DNA from 4 places in the Vibrio kyushuensis genome. Region 1 is predicted to be linked to each of the others. Evidence: predicted binding sites of a transcription regulator. Region 1 holds the regulator's gene; each other region holds the start of a gene.
What was found. Region 1 encodes PurR, which represses purine synthesis genes. Its sites were predicted from a motif close to TNANGNAAACGTTTNCNTNA; they were not measured.
Positions count from the first base shown of each region.

Region 2: a site for PurR is predicted at 1,691-1,710, ahead of purT (formate-dependent phosphoribosylglycinamide formyltransferase). Genes of this name have one in related genera too.
Region 3: a site for PurR is predicted at 1,448-1,467, ahead of glyA (serine hydroxymethyltransferase). Genes of this name have one in related genera too.
Region 4: a site for PurR is predicted at 2,348-2,367, ahead of purM (phosphoribosylformylglycinamidine cyclo-ligase). Genes of this name have one in related genera too.

Region 1 is NZ_JAKJSV010000004.1:264,199-268,769, reverse strand. It holds gene torD (molecular chaperone TorD) at 116-763, shown strand; gene purR (HTH-type transcriptional repressor PurR) at 1,051-2,058, shown strand; cyclic di-GMP riboswitch class I at 2,197-2,300, shown strand; gene L4D20_RS10360 (TfoX/Sxy family DNA transformation protein) at 2,413-3,003, shown strand; gene L4D20_RS10355 (TVP38/TMEM64 family protein) at 3,166-3,858, shown strand; gene L4D20_RS10350 (alpha/beta fold hydrolase) at 3,973-4,571, opposite strand, start outside.
Region 2 is NZ_JAKJSV010000005.1:436,402-440,972, forward strand. It holds gene L4D20_RS13575 (ATP-binding protein) at 1-63, opposite strand, end outside; gene L4D20_RS13580 (SLC13 family permease) at 71-1,489, opposite strand; gene purT (formate-dependent phosphoribosylglycinamide formyltransferase) at 1,772-2,947, shown strand; gene L4D20_RS13590 (thiopurine S-methyltransferase) at 3,102-3,752, opposite strand; gene L4D20_RS13595 (VCBS domain-containing protein) at 3,871-4,571, opposite strand, start outside.
Region 3 is NZ_JAKJSV010000014.1:4,242-8,812, forward strand. It holds gene L4D20_RS22075 (multidrug efflux RND transporter permease subunit) at 1-480, shown strand, start outside; gene L4D20_RS22080 (YitT family protein) at 575-1,174, opposite strand; gene glyA (serine hydroxymethyltransferase) at 1,523-2,773, shown strand; gene L4D20_RS22090 (hypothetical protein) at 2,992-3,318, opposite strand; gene lipA (lipoyl synthase) at 3,524-4,489, opposite strand; gene lipB (lipoyl(octanoyl) transferase LipB) at 4,496-4,571, opposite strand, start outside.
Region 4 is NZ_JAKJSV010000003.1:136,274-140,844, forward strand. It holds gene smrA (DNA endonuclease SmrA) at 1-356, shown strand, start outside; gene rluF (23S rRNA pseudouridine(2604) synthase RluF) at 549-1,535, shown strand; gene upp (uracil phosphoribosyltransferase) at 1,627-2,253, opposite strand; gene purM (phosphoribosylformylglycinamidine cyclo-ligase) at 2,431-3,471, shown strand; gene purN (phosphoribosylglycinamide formyltransferase) at 3,474-4,112, shown strand; gene L4D20_RS07170 (class II glutamine amidotransferase) at 4,213-4,571, opposite strand, start outside.

The sequences.
Region 1 (4,571 bases):
TAGCCATTCTGTTAACAAATCTAAATATTTACTCAATTTTTATCACAGTCGTAGTTACCGCTATTCACTTTTATTCGTTAAACTAAAAGAAGAATTTTTGTAAAGGCAGACCGACATGCAAGAAATAAAAACATTTAACGAAAAACGTGCTGAGATCTATTGGTGGCTATCAAGCTTGTTCGCAAAAGAACTGACGGTTCAAGATTTAGCACAATATCAAACCCCTCAGATCCGTTCGTTTCTTACTGGGTTAGGTGAAAATGAAACATTAAAGCCTTCAATCGATAGACTCGTAGACGCACTCAACCGATTGCTCGACCGTGAAGACGCACAACTTGAATTGTCTGCTGACTTCTGTGACCTTTTTTTAAAGTCAGACAAAGACTCTGCGCTGCCTTATGCGTCGATGTACATTGGTAAATCGGGCCTTCTCAATGACGTCCCTGCAAAAGAAGTGGCAGAGCTAATGGCACAGCATGGTGTAACTGTTGACGAAACTCTTAATGAACCTGCTGACCATCTGGCCGTTGAACTCGATTTCTTAGGTAATCTTATTATTCGTTCGAACGAGTTAGAACAAGAAAAGCATTTAGACGAAGCACTTGCAGAGCAAGAACAGTTTATCAGCACACATATTCTTACATGGACACCGCAGTTCAATGAGAAGTGTCAGAAGCTCGATGAGTTCGGCTTCTACGCATCAGTTTCTGAGTTATTGTGCGCTTTCTTAGAGCTTGATTGTCGTTATTTGGTTGGCGAATAAACAATCTGCTTCAGAAAGTAACAAAGTTTCAAAAAATTGCCATGATATTGTCTAATTGTGGTTTTAGATCACGTCAAAGTAGTCTGTTTTCGTTGCTTGTACTACGTATGACGTCTAAAATTAGCACCGATAATGACAATTATATTGAATAATAAACCGCTATTACAGGCGGTTTTTGTGTTTTAGGCACTTGGACACTTGATTTGTTTGTAGATACAAGCGATTTGTAGATGTAACCCGTTTATAAGCGCAAATTATTTACTTCGCCACTTAATAGGACAGGAATTATGGCCACAATTAAAGATGTTGCTCGCTTAGCCGGCGTATCAACAACCACCGTATCTCACGTTATAAATAAGACTCGATTTGTGGCTGAAACCACCCAAGAAAAAGTAAATAAAGCAGTAGACGAATTAAACTACGCACCAAGTGCCGTTGCTCGTAGTTTAAAGTGCAATACCACACGCACCATCGGTATGCTCGTCACGCAATCAACCAATTTGTTCTTTTCTGAAGTGATCGATGGTGTTGAGAGCTACTGTTACCGTCAAGGCTATACGCTTATCTTGTGTAACACTGGTGGAATATACGAGAAACAACGCGACTATATTCGCATGCTAGCTGAAAAACGTGTCGATGGTATTTTAGTGATGTGTTCAGATTTAACTGAAGAACTTCGAGAGATGCTTGATCGTCATGCTGACATCCCTAAGGTTGTTATGGATTGGGGCCCTGAAACGTCTCAAGCCGATAAGATCATCGATAATTCAGAAGAAGGCGGTTATTTAGCGACGAAATACCTCATTGATAAAGGTCATACCGATATTGCATGCCTAAGTGGCCATTTTGAAAAAGCAGCTTGCCAAGAACGTATCGCAGGATTTAAACGCGCTTTAACCGAAGCCAACCTTAAAATCGATGAAGATTGGATTCTAGAAGGTAACTTTGAGTGCGATACAGCCGTATTAGCCGCTGACAAAATTGTCGCTATGGATAACAAGCCTACTGCCGTTTTTTGTTTCAACGATACGATGGCTTTAGGCCTTATTAGTCGTCTAGGGCAAAAAGGCGTCAATGTACCAAATGACATTTCAGTGATCGGTTACGACAATATTGAATTGGCTGAGTATTTCTCTCCTCCTCTCACAACTGTTCACCAACCTAAACGACGTGTGGGTAAAAATGCTTTTGAGATCTTACTTGAGCGAATTAAAGACAAAGATCATGAAAAACGTGTGTTCGAAATGCATCCAGAGATCGTAGAACGTAATACAGTTCGCGATCTAACTAAATAATAGTTATGTCATTTATCGAAACTTGCGTATTTTGTGATATAGTTTAGACTCATTATTGAGACAAATTTATTGAATAAACATCACAGTAATAGAATCCAAATGTGAAGTTCATTCCTAATTGGTCGTCTTTAATAGAAGTCACGCACAGGGCAAACCATTTGAAAAAGTGGGACGCAAAGCCTCCGGCCTAAACCAGATCTTCTGTCTTAACAGAGTTTTTGATAGGTAGCGGGGTTGCCGATGGCAAACAATGCAAACACAAGTTTACTTACGAATGACACAGTTTCTGCATGTTTTGCTAATCTCTCGGACCTGATTTGGTGGCGTATTTTACATACACCGAGAACATACAGCATGGATAAACCAGTACTAAAAGACTCAATGAGGCTGTTTGAACAGCTTGGACGAGTAAAGTCTCGTTCAATGTTTGGCGGCTTCGGCATTTTTATCGAAGAGACAATGTTTGCACTTGTTGTAAACGATAAGCTTCATATAAGAGCCGATAGCAATACAGTCAAAAAATTCAAACAACAAGGCTATGAACCGTACGTCTATAAAAAACGCGGTCACCCCGTCGTTACAAAGTATTATGCTTTGCCTAATGACTGGTTAGCGAATCCGACATCCACTCTATCAGAAGCAAAAAATTCACTCGATATTGCTAAGAAAGAGAAAGAGAGCCAAGCAGCAGCAAAGCCAGACCGTCTTAAGGATCTGCCAAACCTGAGGCTTGCAACCGAAAGAATGCTCAAGAAAGCGGGCATTGATTCGGTTACAACTTTAGAACAGAGAGGCGCTGTAGAGGCTTATAAAGCCATTCAGCAATCACATGCTTCAGATGTGGGATTAGAGCTGTTGTGGGCACTAGAGGGAGCGATTAAAGGCACTCACTGGTCTGTCGTACCTCAAAACCGAAGAGATGAACTTTCAGGTCGATTAAGGTAATCCCACTTTTAAATCGGATTACTCAGCTAAAGCCAACGTCAATACGTTGGCTTTTTTATTGCCTTCTGTTTCTAAATCCGATAATTGTTCGTTGTTATTGAAATTTTTACGTCTTAATGCTGTTCTTAATAGGCACACCCAAAACTCATCGGCTCTATATTTATGAACAAAAAACTTTTCCTCGGCCTCTTACTCATCGGCGTCATTATCTTCCTTACTCTTAATTATGGGCAGCTACTAACGTTAGATAATGCAAAAGCACAACAAGAGTCTCTAGCACAATTCATTGAGTCTAATTTCTTAGTTGCTGCATTAAGTTACTTTGGGATTTATATTGTTGTTACCGCATTATCTATACCTGGCGCAGCTGTTGTGACACTACTAGGCGCTGCGTTATTTGGTTTTTGGACCAGTCTTTTGCTTGTATCTTTCGCCAGCACGATTGGGGCGACTCTTGCATTTCTTAGCAGTCGCTTTCTACTTAAAGAATGGGTACAAAACAAATTTGGAGATAAGCTCTCAACAATTAATGAAGGTGTTAAAAAAGATGGGGCTTTCTATCTATTTACATTAAGGCTTATTCCAGTCGTACCCTTCTTTCTAATCAATTTGCTGATGGGCTTAACGCCTATCTCAGCCGCTCGATTTTATCTTGTAAGTCAATTGGGCATGCTACCGGGCACGGCAGTGTATCTTAACGCTGGTACCCAACTTGCGAAGATTGAAAGCTTATCCGGTATTGTTTCACTCCCCGTTATTTTATCCTTTGTCCTACTTGGTCTTTTTCCTATCATCACTAAAAAAGTCATGGGTCTATTAAAGGGCTCTTCTGTAAAAAAACACAATGAAGCATAGACTCATCGATCGACCTAAACCGAGTGAATGAAAAAGAGTGAATGTGAAAGTACATCTAAACGAATACAGGCCTGCAAAATGCAAGCCTGTGTATTATTTGAAGAGCCTTAAACTTTAACGACTACAGTTTTTAATAAACTCGATAGAGTGACGATTAAACTCTTCAGGGCGTTCGACATTACATACATGTCCACAATCAGGAATTTCAAGAAGCTGACTGTCATGGTGCGCCGCTACCATCTCTTTTGCAGGTTGAATAAACATATAGTCTTGCTCGCCCATTAGATACAGAGTAGGAATTGGCATTGCTCTATGCTTAAAGTATCTCATTAATGGGTTAACTTCCGCCGTTAGAATAAACCAACGTTTAAACTCTTTTTGGCACAATTTTTTAGCTTCGCGCACAAACATATGTCGCGACTCTTTTTGATTACGCTGTGGCATAACGACATAAGCAAATAGGCGATATAGCCACATGTAAGGGATAATGTGCTTACTTAAGTCACCAAGTTTAATTAGTATTTGCGATCGCGTGTTGAGACGAGTTACCGCTCCGCCTAACACCATGCTATGAACACGTTCTGAAGCAATTTCTGCAATATTCTGAACAATAATGGTGCCTAAAGACATTCCGACAAAATGTGCCGAACGAATTTTCACATGATCCAGTACTTTTAAGATATCTAAGGTTACTTCTTTAAATGTGTAGCGGT
Region 2 (4,571 bases), on a different contig from region 1:
GAGCTTTCTATCATCATCACTAAAGTAGCGTTGTATTAACTGTTTAAATTTCTCTTGAGGCATATCGTTTCTAACCTATATGACCTACTGAATGTAACACCCAGACCATGACAAAACTCAGCAGAACCCCGACGACACCCAGAACGATTCCGACTTTTGCCATTTGATTGGTTTGAACATGTCCCGTTGCGTGTGCTAATGCATTCGGTGGTGTACTGATTGGAAGTGACATACCTAATGATGCCGCAAAAGTAACCACTAAGATCAGGGTTAACTCACCGCCTAATGGGGTTAATGACGCCATTGATGAACCAAGGGCTGCCATGATTGGCATCAGTAAGTTAGCCGTTGCTGTGTGAGACATAAAGTTCGCCATAACCAAACACAAGAATGCCGCACCACCTAACACTACGTATGGAGAATAAGCGTCAAATGGAATGCTATGAACCATCAATCGAGCAAGGCCTGTTTTATCTAACGCTAGCCCAAGAGCAATACCACCAGAGACAAGCCAAAGAACGTCCCACGATATTCTCTTAAGATCCTCTTTATTGATGATGCCAGTGATAGAAAATATAGCGACAGGAATAAGTGCAACGGTGTAAGAGTTCATTCCATGAGAAGAGCCCATTAACCAAAGAATAATGGTCATCGCAAACGTAATGTAAACCACAATCGCTTTTGGTGTTTTTAAGAATTTCCCTTTAATGCTTAGCTCAATGGTTTTTTGATCGGCTTTGTAAATGAATCCAATAAGGAACCACGCCAACGCCATCATAATAATGACAAATGGCACGCCAAATGCCATCCACTCACCAAAGGTAATTAAGTTATCACCGACTAAGTATTTTAAAGCAATCGCGTTAGGTGGCGTTCCAATTGGGGTTCCGATACCGCCGATGTTAGCAGCTACAGGAATGCACAACGCAAAGGCAATTCTGCCCGGGTCTTTTGGGCCAAAGACTGCAATAACAGGGGTAAGAATTGATAGCATCATCGCAGTTGTTGCTGTGTTCGACATGAACATAGAAAAGATGCCAGTTATAAGCATTAAGCCAAGCATCACGTACTTAGGATTTTGACCAAATGGTTTTAGTAGAACGCGCGCTAAGTTTACGTCTAGACGATATTTGGTCGCTGCCATCGCCAAAAAGAAACCACCCAGAAATAGCATAATGATTGGGCTGGAAAATGTTGCCATAATATCTTGGTAAGCAAGTAACTCTCCAAAATGAGCCTCTCCCTCACCAAATTTGAAAAAGAATATCCCTTTATTCGATACCATCAAGAGCAGCAAAACAATAATGACAACGGACGTGGCATAGATTGGAATCGGCTCAAATACCCAACACAGTGCCGCAAGTAAAAATATAGCGATTACTCGTTGTTGTACGATGGTCAAGCCTTCAAACGGAAAGGCTGATAAGGGCAACATTAAGATAATTAGGGGGATAACAATGGGAATGATGTATTTCATATACTGACGCATGGTACGGCAACTCTTCCTGAGATTAATAACGACACTGGTTCTGGAGCAATCACTCCAACACTTTAAGTGTCCATTATTGAAGCGTTGGACGATATTTACCCCGCTTTAGATCAATGAAACGTCATTCTCTGTCGATGTTTACGCATGAACTTACTTCTTTGTTGCTAACTGATCTTGTTACAAATTTTTCTTATTTTAATTTTACGCAAACGTTTGCGTTTGCCGTCACAATCAGTATGATCCGTCACAGAATTTACAAATCAGTTTGATGAAGAGGTTTTTATGTTTGGTACCGCTACGAGCAAAAGTGCTACTCGAGTTTTACTTCTTGGTTCAGGTGAACTAGGTAAAGAAGTTGCAATTGAATGTCAGCGTTTAGGCTTTGAAGTTATCGCATGTGATCGCTACGAAAATGCACCTGCAATGCAAGTTGCTCACCGAAGTCATGTCATCGACATGCTTGATGGAGATGCACTTCAAGCGCTTATTGAACTTGAAAAACCGGATTACGTTGTACCAGAAATTGAAGCTATCGCGACTGATAAGTTAGTTGAGCTCGAAGCTCAAGGACTAAACGTTGTCCCTACTGCTAACGCAACGAAGTTAACGATGAACCGCGAAGGTATTCGTCGTCTCGCTGCTGAAGAGTTAGAACTTACAACGTCTCCTTACAAGTTTGCCGACACGTTTGAAGAGTTTAAAGCAGCGGTAGAATTTGCTGGCCTGCCTTGTGTATGTAAACCCGTGATGAGTTCATCGGGTAAAGGCCAAAGTGTCATGAAAACTGAAGATGACATTCAAGCGGCATGGGATTATGCACAAGATGGCGGCCGTACTGGCGCAGGTCGAGTTATCGTTGAAGGGTTCATCGACTTTGATTACGAAATCACGCTCCTTACGGTACGTGCGGTCGATGGTGTTCATTTCTGCCAGCCGATTGGTCACCGTCAAGAAGATGGAGATTACCGTGAATCATGGCAGCCTCAAGCAATGACAGACACTGCGCGTAAAGCGGCTGAATACAGCGCAGAAAAAGTCGTGAACGCACTTGGTGGTTACGGCATCTTTGGTGTTGAGCTATTTATTAAAGGCGACAAAGTGATCTTTAATGAAGTATCCCCTCGCCCACATGACACTGGTCTCGTTACTCTTATATCTCAAGAGCTTTCAGAGTTTGCGCTTCATGTTCGAGCATTTACTGGTATGCCAATCAACACGATTAAGCAATATGGTGCTTCAGCGTCTGCGGTAGTACTCGGGCAAGGAACTTCAAATAATATCCGTTACGAAGGCCTTAATGAAGCGTTAGCAATGCCTCAAACGCAGATTCGCTTGTTTGGTAAGCCTGATATTGATGGTCGTCGCCGTTTAGGTGTTTCACTTACACGTCGTGACAGTGTTGATAAAGCTATTGAAGATGCAATCGAAAGCGCTCAGAAGATTAAGATAACGTATTAAGTTCACCGAATAACGAGCTTATCTGGCTTTAGCTAGCGCCAAACGAACACTATCGCCAAAACAAAAAGTCCTAACCACCATTGTTATATCAAAAATTATTTTGTTCAATGAGTGAGTTAGGATTTTTCTTTTTAAAGGTGCGCCTAAATAAGCACTATCTTTGCTCGATTAGCCACACTTCTTCGGCAAACCGACTCAGACCTTTTTTTACTCTCTTTGGATGATTCTCATCTGCATCGTCACGATATAAATGTGTAATCTTATAATCTGAGAATAGGGTTTCAACCTCACTTTTAGGAACACTAAAGGGAGGGCCTGCCATTTCATCTTGAGCATAATCTAACGTGACCAACAAAATACGACCATTTTGCGAAAGCTTCGATTTAATCAATTCTACATATTGCCCACGCATTGCTTCAGGCAAAGCAATCAAAGCAGCTCGGTCGTATACAATGTCCACGTTCGCAACGGGTGCGGTAAATACATCACCGGCGTAAATCGACAGTTCATCAAACTGATACAACTCATGTTGTCCATTTAATGTGGTGACCATTGGCGTGTAAAAATGCTCTGCAAAAAATGAACGAACGGCAATATTACTGAGTTCAACACCCTGAACATCGTCATGTTTAGTGGCTAACCATACAAGATCTTCTGATTTACCACAGAGTGGGACAAACACAGAGTCACTTCTTTTCGGCTCAGTCTGAGACCAATATTGAACCAACAATGGGTTTACATCGTCTAAATGGAAGCCGATTTGATTTGCTGCCCACTTATTATGCCAAAACTCAGGATCTTGCATCAATTTACCTCAATATTATGATAACTCGACGCTCTGGGGTAACGTACCCGAGAGCGCTTTTTACGCTGAGTTTATCGTTCATTTTGAGGGCTGACTAGCCATAAGTTAGCACTAAGGTCTATTCACCAACGTTTACCAGTTTGAGTTGATCCACTAATGCGCTGATTACGGTCTCATCGGTGGCGTTTGCAACATCGATAATACCAAGCTCATTCCAGCCTAGGTTATTAATAACGACATCTGTTTTACCACCAGATTCGTCTGTTACAGATAGCGTCGTGCTTGCTGCGTCAAACGGGTCATTTTCATCATCGACAACGTCCACCTCAATGTTAGCAAGTAAATCCTCCATGTTCGGTGAATCGATTAACAGGTCACTTATGTCGATGGTATCTTCACTGGTATCAAAATCACCAATGGTTTTTATCACCGGATTGGCAATAGTGCCCGACTGATCAGCCATAAGGTAGAATAGATCTTCATCTGCACCGCCCATCAGAGTTTCACTGTTTGATGTGCCTGATATCGTGTCTTTCCCTTCATGACCAAATTGCTCTGAAATAACAACCTTTTGTTCGCTCGCTAGGTGACTGAGTAGCGCTTCATCCGTCCACCCAGCGGTGTCCGTTTCTGCCAAATCATCTAAAGCCACTCCTTGAAGAATAACGGTTTGTACTAAGTCACCATTAGCATCATTAAGCTCAATGTTTACTTCATCATTCTGTTCAGTGAGGACTACGCTATGAGCAACGTCTTCCGATGTCCATACACCGCTAGCGTTTACGAATTCACTGAGATCTAAAATATCATTTAGCGCGT
Region 3 (4,571 bases), on a different contig from region 1:
CCAATGGTGGTGATGTTTACCGTACCTATGGGAATTTTTGGTGGATTCTTGGGGTTGGTTGTTATGTCTCAAGGGCTCAATATCTATAGTCAGATCGGTATGATCATGCTGATCGGCATGGTAACCAAAAATGGCATATTAATTGTCGAGTTTGCCAACCAACTGCGTGACCGAGGTGTTGAGTTTGAAAAGGCAATTGTTGATGCATCGGCACGTCGTCTACGTCCAATCATGATGACAGCATTTACCACGCTTGCAGGTGCTATTCCATTGATACTATCGACAGGTGCAGGTTACGAAAGCCGTGTGGCTGTTGGTACGGTGATTTTCTTTGGTATGGGCTTTGCCACACTGGTGACACTGTTTGTGATTCCTGCGATGTACCGCCTGATTTCAATCACAACACATTCACCGGGCCATGTAGAAGCAGAGCTAAATAAAGCGCTGCAACATGATGTAAAAGCGCGTAGTGCTCATTAATTAAATTTGTCCGCTTGATAGGACTGTAGATACAAAAATGGCTCGCGAATATGCGAGCCATTTTTGTTGGGAATCTTGTTAAAACGATTTCGTTTTAACCGTAAGTCACAGTATAGCGGGTCGGCTTGTGATTCATTGCCAATACGACATTCAATGCTACCGCACCTAATAAAGACAGACCAATCACCATTGGCGATACAAAGAAAACGGACGTGAACAAAATAGCCATATCGATGACCATCTGAGTTTTACCTACTGAAATACCAAATCGGTCTTGGATCACCAAGCACAGTACGTTGAAACCTCCAAGGCTTGAGCGATGTCTAAATAGAATTAGCATACCCAGCCCCATAAGAATCCCGCCTGCGACAGCGCAGTAGACTTCACTGATTGTATCTAGGGTAATAACTAGATAGAGGTGGTCAGCAAAAACAGATACCAGAGCACCGGAAATAGCACTATTAAACGCAAAGCGTTTACCGAATCGTTGCCATGCTAATAGATAGAAAGGGCAATTGATTAGGAAGTACAAAGTACCAAAAGAGATCGAGACAACTTGGCTAAGTAGCAATGCAAGGCCTGTCGTCCCGCCAGTCAGTAAATGTGCGGATTGCAGAAAGAAAACGCCCTGAGCGACTAAAAATGTGCCGGTGAGAATAGCGATCCAATCTTCTTTACGTGAGTGTTTTTCCATCAACTTGATTTTCTTCAGGGATATAATGGGGCGAATAGTAGAGAAAAGATGATCTTTTCGGTAGATAGAGAGGGTAAATTAGGGTAAACCTATGTAATTAACGTTTTACAGGGTGTAAAACAGAAATTTGACACTAACTCGGCTGATATACGAGGTTAGTCGCGCAAGCATGATAAACCTTGTAGGCCATTATGAATAAACTGCATGATAAAAAATGATTTTACTCTTTATGATATAGATCAAATTATGTAGAATGCTTTTCATCAATTCGACCTACGTAAACGTTTGCGCATGGTCGTTATGTGCTTTTTTTGAAACTTTCAGTACTATCTGAGTCAGGAGATACAGATGCTAACACGTGACATGAATATTGCAGATTATGATGCAGACCTATTTGAAGCGATCCAAGAGGAAACGGTTCGCCAAGAAGAACATATTGAGCTTATCGCTTCAGAAAACTACACAAGCCCACGTGTAATGGAAGCACAAGGTTCTCAACTTACCAATAAATACGCTGAAGGTTACCCAGGTAAGCGTTACTACGGTGGTTGTGAGTATGTTGATAAGGTAGAGACATTAGCAATTAATCGTGCATGTGAGCTATTTGGCGCAGAGTACGCAAACGTGCAGCCTCACTCTGGTTCTCAAGCAAACAACGCTGTTTACATGGCACTGCTTAAGCCTGGTGATAAAGTTCTAGGTATGAGTCTTGCTCACGGTGGTCACCTAACTCACGGTTCACCAGTTAACTTCTCAGGTAAGCTTTACGATATCATCCCTTACGGTATCGATGAGAAAGGCCAAATCAATTACGAAGAGATGGAAGCTCTAGCGGTTGAACATAAGCCTAAGATGATCATCGGTGGTTTCTCTGCTTACTCTCAAATTTGTGATTGGGCGCGCATGCGTGAAATCGCTGACAAAGTTGGTGCATATTTCTTCGTTGATATGGCTCACGTTGCTGGTCTGATTGCTGCAGGTGTTTACCCAAACCCAGTACCGCACGCTCACGTTGTAACAACAACAACACACAAAACGCTAGCGGGTCCTCGTGGTGGTCTAATCCTTTCTTGTGAAGGTGAAGATCTGTACAAGAAGCTAAACTCTGCTGTATTCCCTGGTGGACAAGGTGGTCCTCTAATGCACGTTATCGCTGGTAAAGCAGTAGCGTTCAAAGAAGCACTTGAGCCTGAGTTCAAAGAGTACCAAGCACGCGTTGTTGCTAATGCAAAAGCGATGGTTGCCGGTTTCCTAGATCGTGGTTACAACATAGTTTCAGGTTCAACTGAAAACCACCTGTTCCTTGTTGACCTAATCGACAAAGATATTACAGGTAAAGAAGCCGATGCAGCACTGGGTTCAGCTAACATTACTGTAAACAAAAACTCAGTACCAAACGACCCACGTAGCCCGTTTGTAACGTCAGGTATCCGTGTAGGTTCTCCTTCAATTACTCGTCGTGGTTTCACTGAAGCTGATGCTAAAGAGCTAGCTGGCTGGATGTGTGACATTCTAGACAACATTGGTGATGAGTCTGTTGTTGAAGCAACGAAAGCAAAGGTACTCGAAATTTGTAAGCGTCTACCTGTTTACGCATAATTTCGTTCTAAACGATTCTATTTCTGTGTCAAAGGTGCTCATTTACTAGCGTAAACTCCGCGCCTTTTCCTTGAACTAGATTCGTTTAGTTAGAAACCTGAATTGAAGAGCTTCCAATTAGGAGGCTCTTTTTGTATGTGATGGATATAGAAAGACCAGCTCTTAGTTGAGAGCTGGTCTTTATTTTTTGTGATAAAGAGGAGGCTAATCGCTACTCTTTATTTAGAGATGCTCAGCAATGTGCCTGATTTGCACTGGAACGAGTAATATTTACGGCTTTCATTGAACTTGCCAAGGCCTTCACCATCACAGTAGTCGATATTGATATCACGCATGACTTCGAGTGTTTTTTCTGAAGTAAGAGCAAATTTAGAACCGTCTGAACAGACGATACGGACACGGCCATCATCACTGACTGAATAGATATCAACCTCGGTATTACAAAGCTCGAAAGAGGCTTCTCTAAAGTTATCTTGCTTAGTGTTTGAAGCGCAACCGGCAGTAACAGCAGCGATCACAAGTGCTAATAATCCAAATCTATTCATGATTGTTCCTCGACTATCACAACGGATAGGTAAATGTTATTCCTTAAGTTTCTTAAGCCTATCTATTTAATGGAAGAGTTTCAATCTTGAAGCTGATTAATTTAACGATTAGGCAATAGCTAGCTAGGAAAAGCTGAGACAAAAAAGCCGATGAAATCATCGGCTAGTTTGGGTTTGTTTTGGACGGAAGGTTAACCTGAAATGGTTATTTAACTTCCTTTCCTTGTGCTTGCATATCAGCATGGTAAGACGATCTTACAAATGGGCCACAAGCCGCATGAGTAAAGCCTAGCTCCAAAGCGATTTCTTTAAGCTCATCAAATTCTGCAGGCGGAACATAACGTTCAACGGGTAAGTGGTGACGGCTAGGTGCTAGATATTGGCCTAACGTCAGCATAGTAACGCCGTGTTCACGCAAGTCTTTCAGTACTTGAACGATCTCTTCTTTGGTTTCACCAAGCCCCATCATAACCCCTGATTTTGTTGGGATCTCTGGGTGTTGCTGTTTGAATTTCTGAAGAAGTTGTAGTGACCATTTATAGTTTGCACCCGGACGAGCCTTACGATAAAGGCGTGGTGCAGTCTCTAAGTTGTGGTTGAATACATCGGGTGGATTGTCTTTTAGCAGCTCAAGAGCAATATCCATTCGGCCACGGAAGTCAGGAACTAACGTCTCAATATGGATGTCTGGGTTTTGCTCTCGAATGGCTTTATTACAATCAGCAAAGTGCTTAGCACCACCATCACGAAGGTCATCTCGATCCACTGACGTAACAACAACATATCGAAGCTTCATATCTTTGATAGTTTGAGCCAGTTTCTGTGGTTCATCATTTTCAACAGCGAGTGGACGACCATGGCCAACATCGCAAAATGGACAGCGACGAGTACAGATGGCACCCAAAATCATAAAAGTAGCAGTACCGTGGTTAAAGCATTCAGCAAGGTTAGGGCAAGAGGCTTCTTCACATACCGAGCTAAGATTGTTTTTACGTAAGGCAGATTTAATATCTTGAATACGCTTGCTATCAGAAGGGAGTTTGATCTTCATCCATTCTGGTTTACGTAGAATCTCTTTTTGCTCACTTGGCATGTTCTTAACTGGAATTAATGCCATTTTATCAGCGTCTCTGTACTTAACGCCTTTTTCCATTTGAATTGGTTTGCTCATGCTTTACTACTTCTCGTTAAGGGCTTTAGTGCAAAATTCGACATGCTCATAGTCTAGTAATGCTACGAGTTCTTCTATTAGT
Region 4 (4,571 bases), on a different contig from region 1:
TTCAGCACGGCGTGTACAAAAAGCTCCGCCTTGGAAAATACCCGATTCAAGCCAAATTAGATCTGCATAAAAAAACACTCAAAGAAGCGCGAGAAGAAGTGGTTAAGTTTCTCAAACAGTGCTTGCGCTGGGATATTCGCACTGTCCTCATTGTGCATGGAAAAGGCGCACAGTCGAACCCACCAGCGTTAATGAAAAGCCACATCGCGAGTTGGATGACACAAATAAAAGACGTTCAGTGTGCGCATAGTGCGCAGCAACTACACGGTGGGTCTGGTGCTATCTATGTCATGCTTAGAAAAAGTGATGATAAAAAAACCGAGAATCGAGAGCGTCATCAAAAACGAATGGGATAACTTTCAACTAAATGATACACTCCGCCCAATAAATAAGCAGCGTATCGCATTGCTTAACATTAATCCGTTGTGAAACGTAACGAGGTCACTATGTCTACATTTAAAAAAGAATCGTCTGCATTCAAAAAAGATTCATCTGCTCATCAAAGCAACTCCCAAGCTCAAGCTGATGGGAAACGCCTAAACAAATTTATCAGCGAAACAGGTTTTTGCTCACGCAGAGAAGCCGACAGACTGATTGAGCAAGGTCGAGTCACTATCAACGGTAAAATTCCAGAAATGGGAACTAAAGTTCTCTCTGGTGATGATGTTTGTATCGATCACAAACCCGTTCGTTCAAAAGAAAAGCCTATCTATATCGCGCTAAACAAACCGACAGGGATCACCTGTACGACTGAGCGTGATATTCCGGGTAATATTGTCGACTTTATCGGCCACCACAAACGCATCTTCCCTATTGGTCGCCTAGATAAACCTTCTGATGGTCTTATCTTTCTAACTAACGATGGTGACATTGTTAATAAGATCTTACGTGCAGGCAATAATCATGAAAAAGAGTATGTGGTTCGTGTCGATAAACCGATTACCGATGCCTTCTTAACGCACATGGCTGCGGGTGTTCATATTCTCGATACCGTTACGCTACCTTGTAAAGTAACTAAAGAGACCAAGTTCTCTTTCCGTATAGTGCTGACACAAGGTCTTAACCGTCAAATTCGCCGTATGTGTGAAGAGCTAGGCTATGAAGTCTTTAAACTTCGCCGCGTACGCATCATGAACATTTCGATTGACGATATTCCAAACGGTAAGTGGCGCTACCTAAGCGATGCTGAAGTAAATGAAATTCATGCAATGTGTGAAGATTCAAGCGGAACAGAAGATGCGTCTAAGAATGATGCTAAAGGTGTACGTATTCGTCGTGCAACTGACGCTAAGCTGTTTGATAGTCGTGAAGAGAATCAAATAAGCACAGCGAGACGTAATCAAAAAACTCGCACCTTTAGAGGCAACAATGCCGATGAATTTCGCCATGCGCCAAATTCAAATAAAGGTAAGAAAAACTTCCACGGCAAAGCTCCAGTAAGACCGGAGCGTGGGGCAAGCAGTGAACGCTCTCAAAGCAGCAGCGGCTCAGCGACTCACCAACGTAAATCTGGAACATTGAGTTTAAAAAAATAGAGTCTCAGTAAAACCTGAACAATAAAAAAGGGAGCATCAGCTCCCTTTTCTCTGTTAAGTAACTCTAACTTAAGCTAGATTACCTTAACGATTACTTAGTACCAAAGATTTTGTCACCAGCATCACCTAAACCAGGAACGATGTAACCTTTATCATTTAGTTTTTCATCAATTGCAGCTGTGTAAAGTTCAACATCTGGGTGCGCTTTCTCAAGAGCTTCAATCCCTTCTGGTGCCGCAACTAATACCAACACTTTAAATTGAGTACAACCTTGCTCTTTTAATAGATCAATCGTTGCAATCATAGAACCGCCAGTAGCAAGCATTGGATCAACAACTAGAGCAATACGCTCATCGATGTTTGATGCAAGCTTATTAAAGTATGGTACAGGCTCTAGTGTTTCTTCATCACGGTAAACACCAACAACACTGATACGGGCGCTTGGCATATGCTCAAGTACGCCATCCATCATGCCTAGACCAGCACGTAGAATAGGTACTACTGTTACTTTTTTACCTTTTAACTGATCAATTTCTACAGGGCCATTCCAGCCTTCAATAGTAACTTTCTCTGTTTCAAAGTCAGCAGTTGCTTCATAAGTAAGTAAGCTGCCAACTTCTGTAGCTAGCTCACGAAAACGTTTCGTGCTGATGTCACCTTCTCGCATTAGACCAATCTTATGTTTCACAAGAGGGTGCTTAACTTCAACCACTTTCATTTTCTTCTCCGACAATTTAGGTACTTTTAAACAAACCCTCAGATTATACATGATAACGAATTAGAATTCAGGTGTGAGAGATCAATAAAAAAACCTGCGCAAACGTTTGCTCTTTATGATTAAGCACTGGTAGAATAGCGCCGTTTTCATATCCAACTAAAAACCGAGGACTTCCCTGTGAGCGCTAATAACTCTTCTCTTAGCTACAAAGACGCTGGTGTTGATATTGATGCAGGCAATGCGCTTGTTGATCGAATTAAAGGTGCTGTAAAACGCACTCGTCGCCCTGAAGTGATGGGTGGTATTGGTGGATTCGGTGCTCTATGTGAGCTGCCAACGAACTACAAACAACCTGTTTTAGTATCAGGTACAGATGGCGTAGGTACTAAACTTCGCCTTGCTTTGGATATGAACAAGCACGATACCATTGGTATCGACTTAGTCGCAATGTGTGTAAACGACCTGATTGTTCAAGGTGGCGAGCCACTATTCTTCCTAGACTACTACGCAACAGGCAAGCTAGATGTTGATACTGCTGCTGATGTTGTAACTGGCATTGCTGAAGGTTGTATCCAAGCTGGTTGTTCACTTATTGGTGGTGAAACTGCTGAAATGCCGGGAATGTATGAAGGCGAAGACTACGACGTTGCTGGCTTCTGTGTTGGTGTTGTAGAAAAAGAAGACATTATCGACGGCACTAAAGTTGCCGCGGGTGATGCTCTAATCGCAGTAGGATCTAGCGGTCCTCACTCAAACGGTTACTCTCTTGTTCGTAAGATCCTTGAAGTATCTGGCGCAGACAAGAACGAGCAACTAAAAGGTCGCACTATTGGTGAGCACCTACTAGAGCCAACGAAAATTTACATCAAATCAGCACTTAAGATGATAGCAGAGCACGATATCCATGCGATCTCTCACATCACCGGTGGTGGTTTCTGGGAAAATATCCCTCGCGTACTTCCAGAAGGTACGAAAGCAGTGGTTGATGGTTCAAGCTGGGAATGGCCTGCTATCTTCAACTGGCTACAAGAGAAAGGCAACGTAACGACTCACGAAATGTACCGTACATTTAACTGTGGTGTTGGTCTTGTTGTTGCTCTACCTAAAGACCAAGCTGAAGCGGCTGTAGCACTTCTTCAACAAGAAGGTGAAAACGCTTGGGTTATTGGTGAAATCGCTAATGCAGATGCTGGCGAAGAACAAGTAGAGATCAAGTAAATATGAAGAGCATTGTTGTTTTAGTTTCAGGGAATGGTTCAAACTTGCAAGCGATTATCGATGCGTGTGAAGCCAGTATTGATAGCGGCAAGGTAACAGCTGTTTTTTCAAACAAAGCCGATGCTTATGCTCTTGAGCGAGCAAAAAAGGCAGGGGCGGCAGGTATCTTTTTAGATCCTAAAGCCTTTGATACCCGCGACGCATTTGACAGGGAATTGATGCGTCAAATGGACGAGTATCAACCTGACTTGATTATTTTAGCAGGCTACATGCGTATCCTGAGTGGAGAGTTCGTTCGCCACTTCTTAGGGCGAATGATCAATATCCACCCTTCTCTGCTACCAAAGTATCCGGGTCTGAACACGTATCAGCGCGCCATTCACGCAGGTGATGAAGAACACGGTACTAGTGTTCACTTTGTGACAGAGCAGCTTGATGGCGGTCCAGTTATCTTACAAGCGAAGGTGCCAATCTTTGATGAAGATAACGTGGAAGTGTTGACTGAGCGAGTTCAAACTCAAGAGCATAAGATCTATCCTCTTGTAGCTCAGTGGTTTGTTGAAGGTCGTTTAAAAATGGAAGGCGGCAAAGCTTTTCTAGATGACAATAAACTCGGTATTCACGGCTACGCTGAAAAATAATCACTTTCAAGTTCGAGAGATTTGAAACTAAAAAGGGTTGATGTACATACATCAACCCTTTTCTATTTTATCTATCTGCTATCAAGGCTTTATCTAGAAGCTATAAAGGCTCTTTTGGCGCCTGACACGCTGGTTTTGCCGCAGCAAACGCAACATCTTCTAATTGACTAGCATTACCATCAATTAACTCACCAAAGTGAAAAATCCCAAACTCTCCAGGCTTCATTCGATGCCAAACCTCGTTGTCCGTCAATGGTTGAGTTGCCACCACAGTCACGACATCATTCGGTGTTGTCTCTTCCAGAAAGTTTATCGTCACGTCTTCATCAATCAGACTTGCCTTACCAAATGGCGCTCTACGCGTAATCCAATATAAGTGGTTAGTACAGTAAGACATGACGTACTCGCCATCGGATAAAAGCATATTAAACACACCCTTGTCTTTTAGTTTATTGCAGC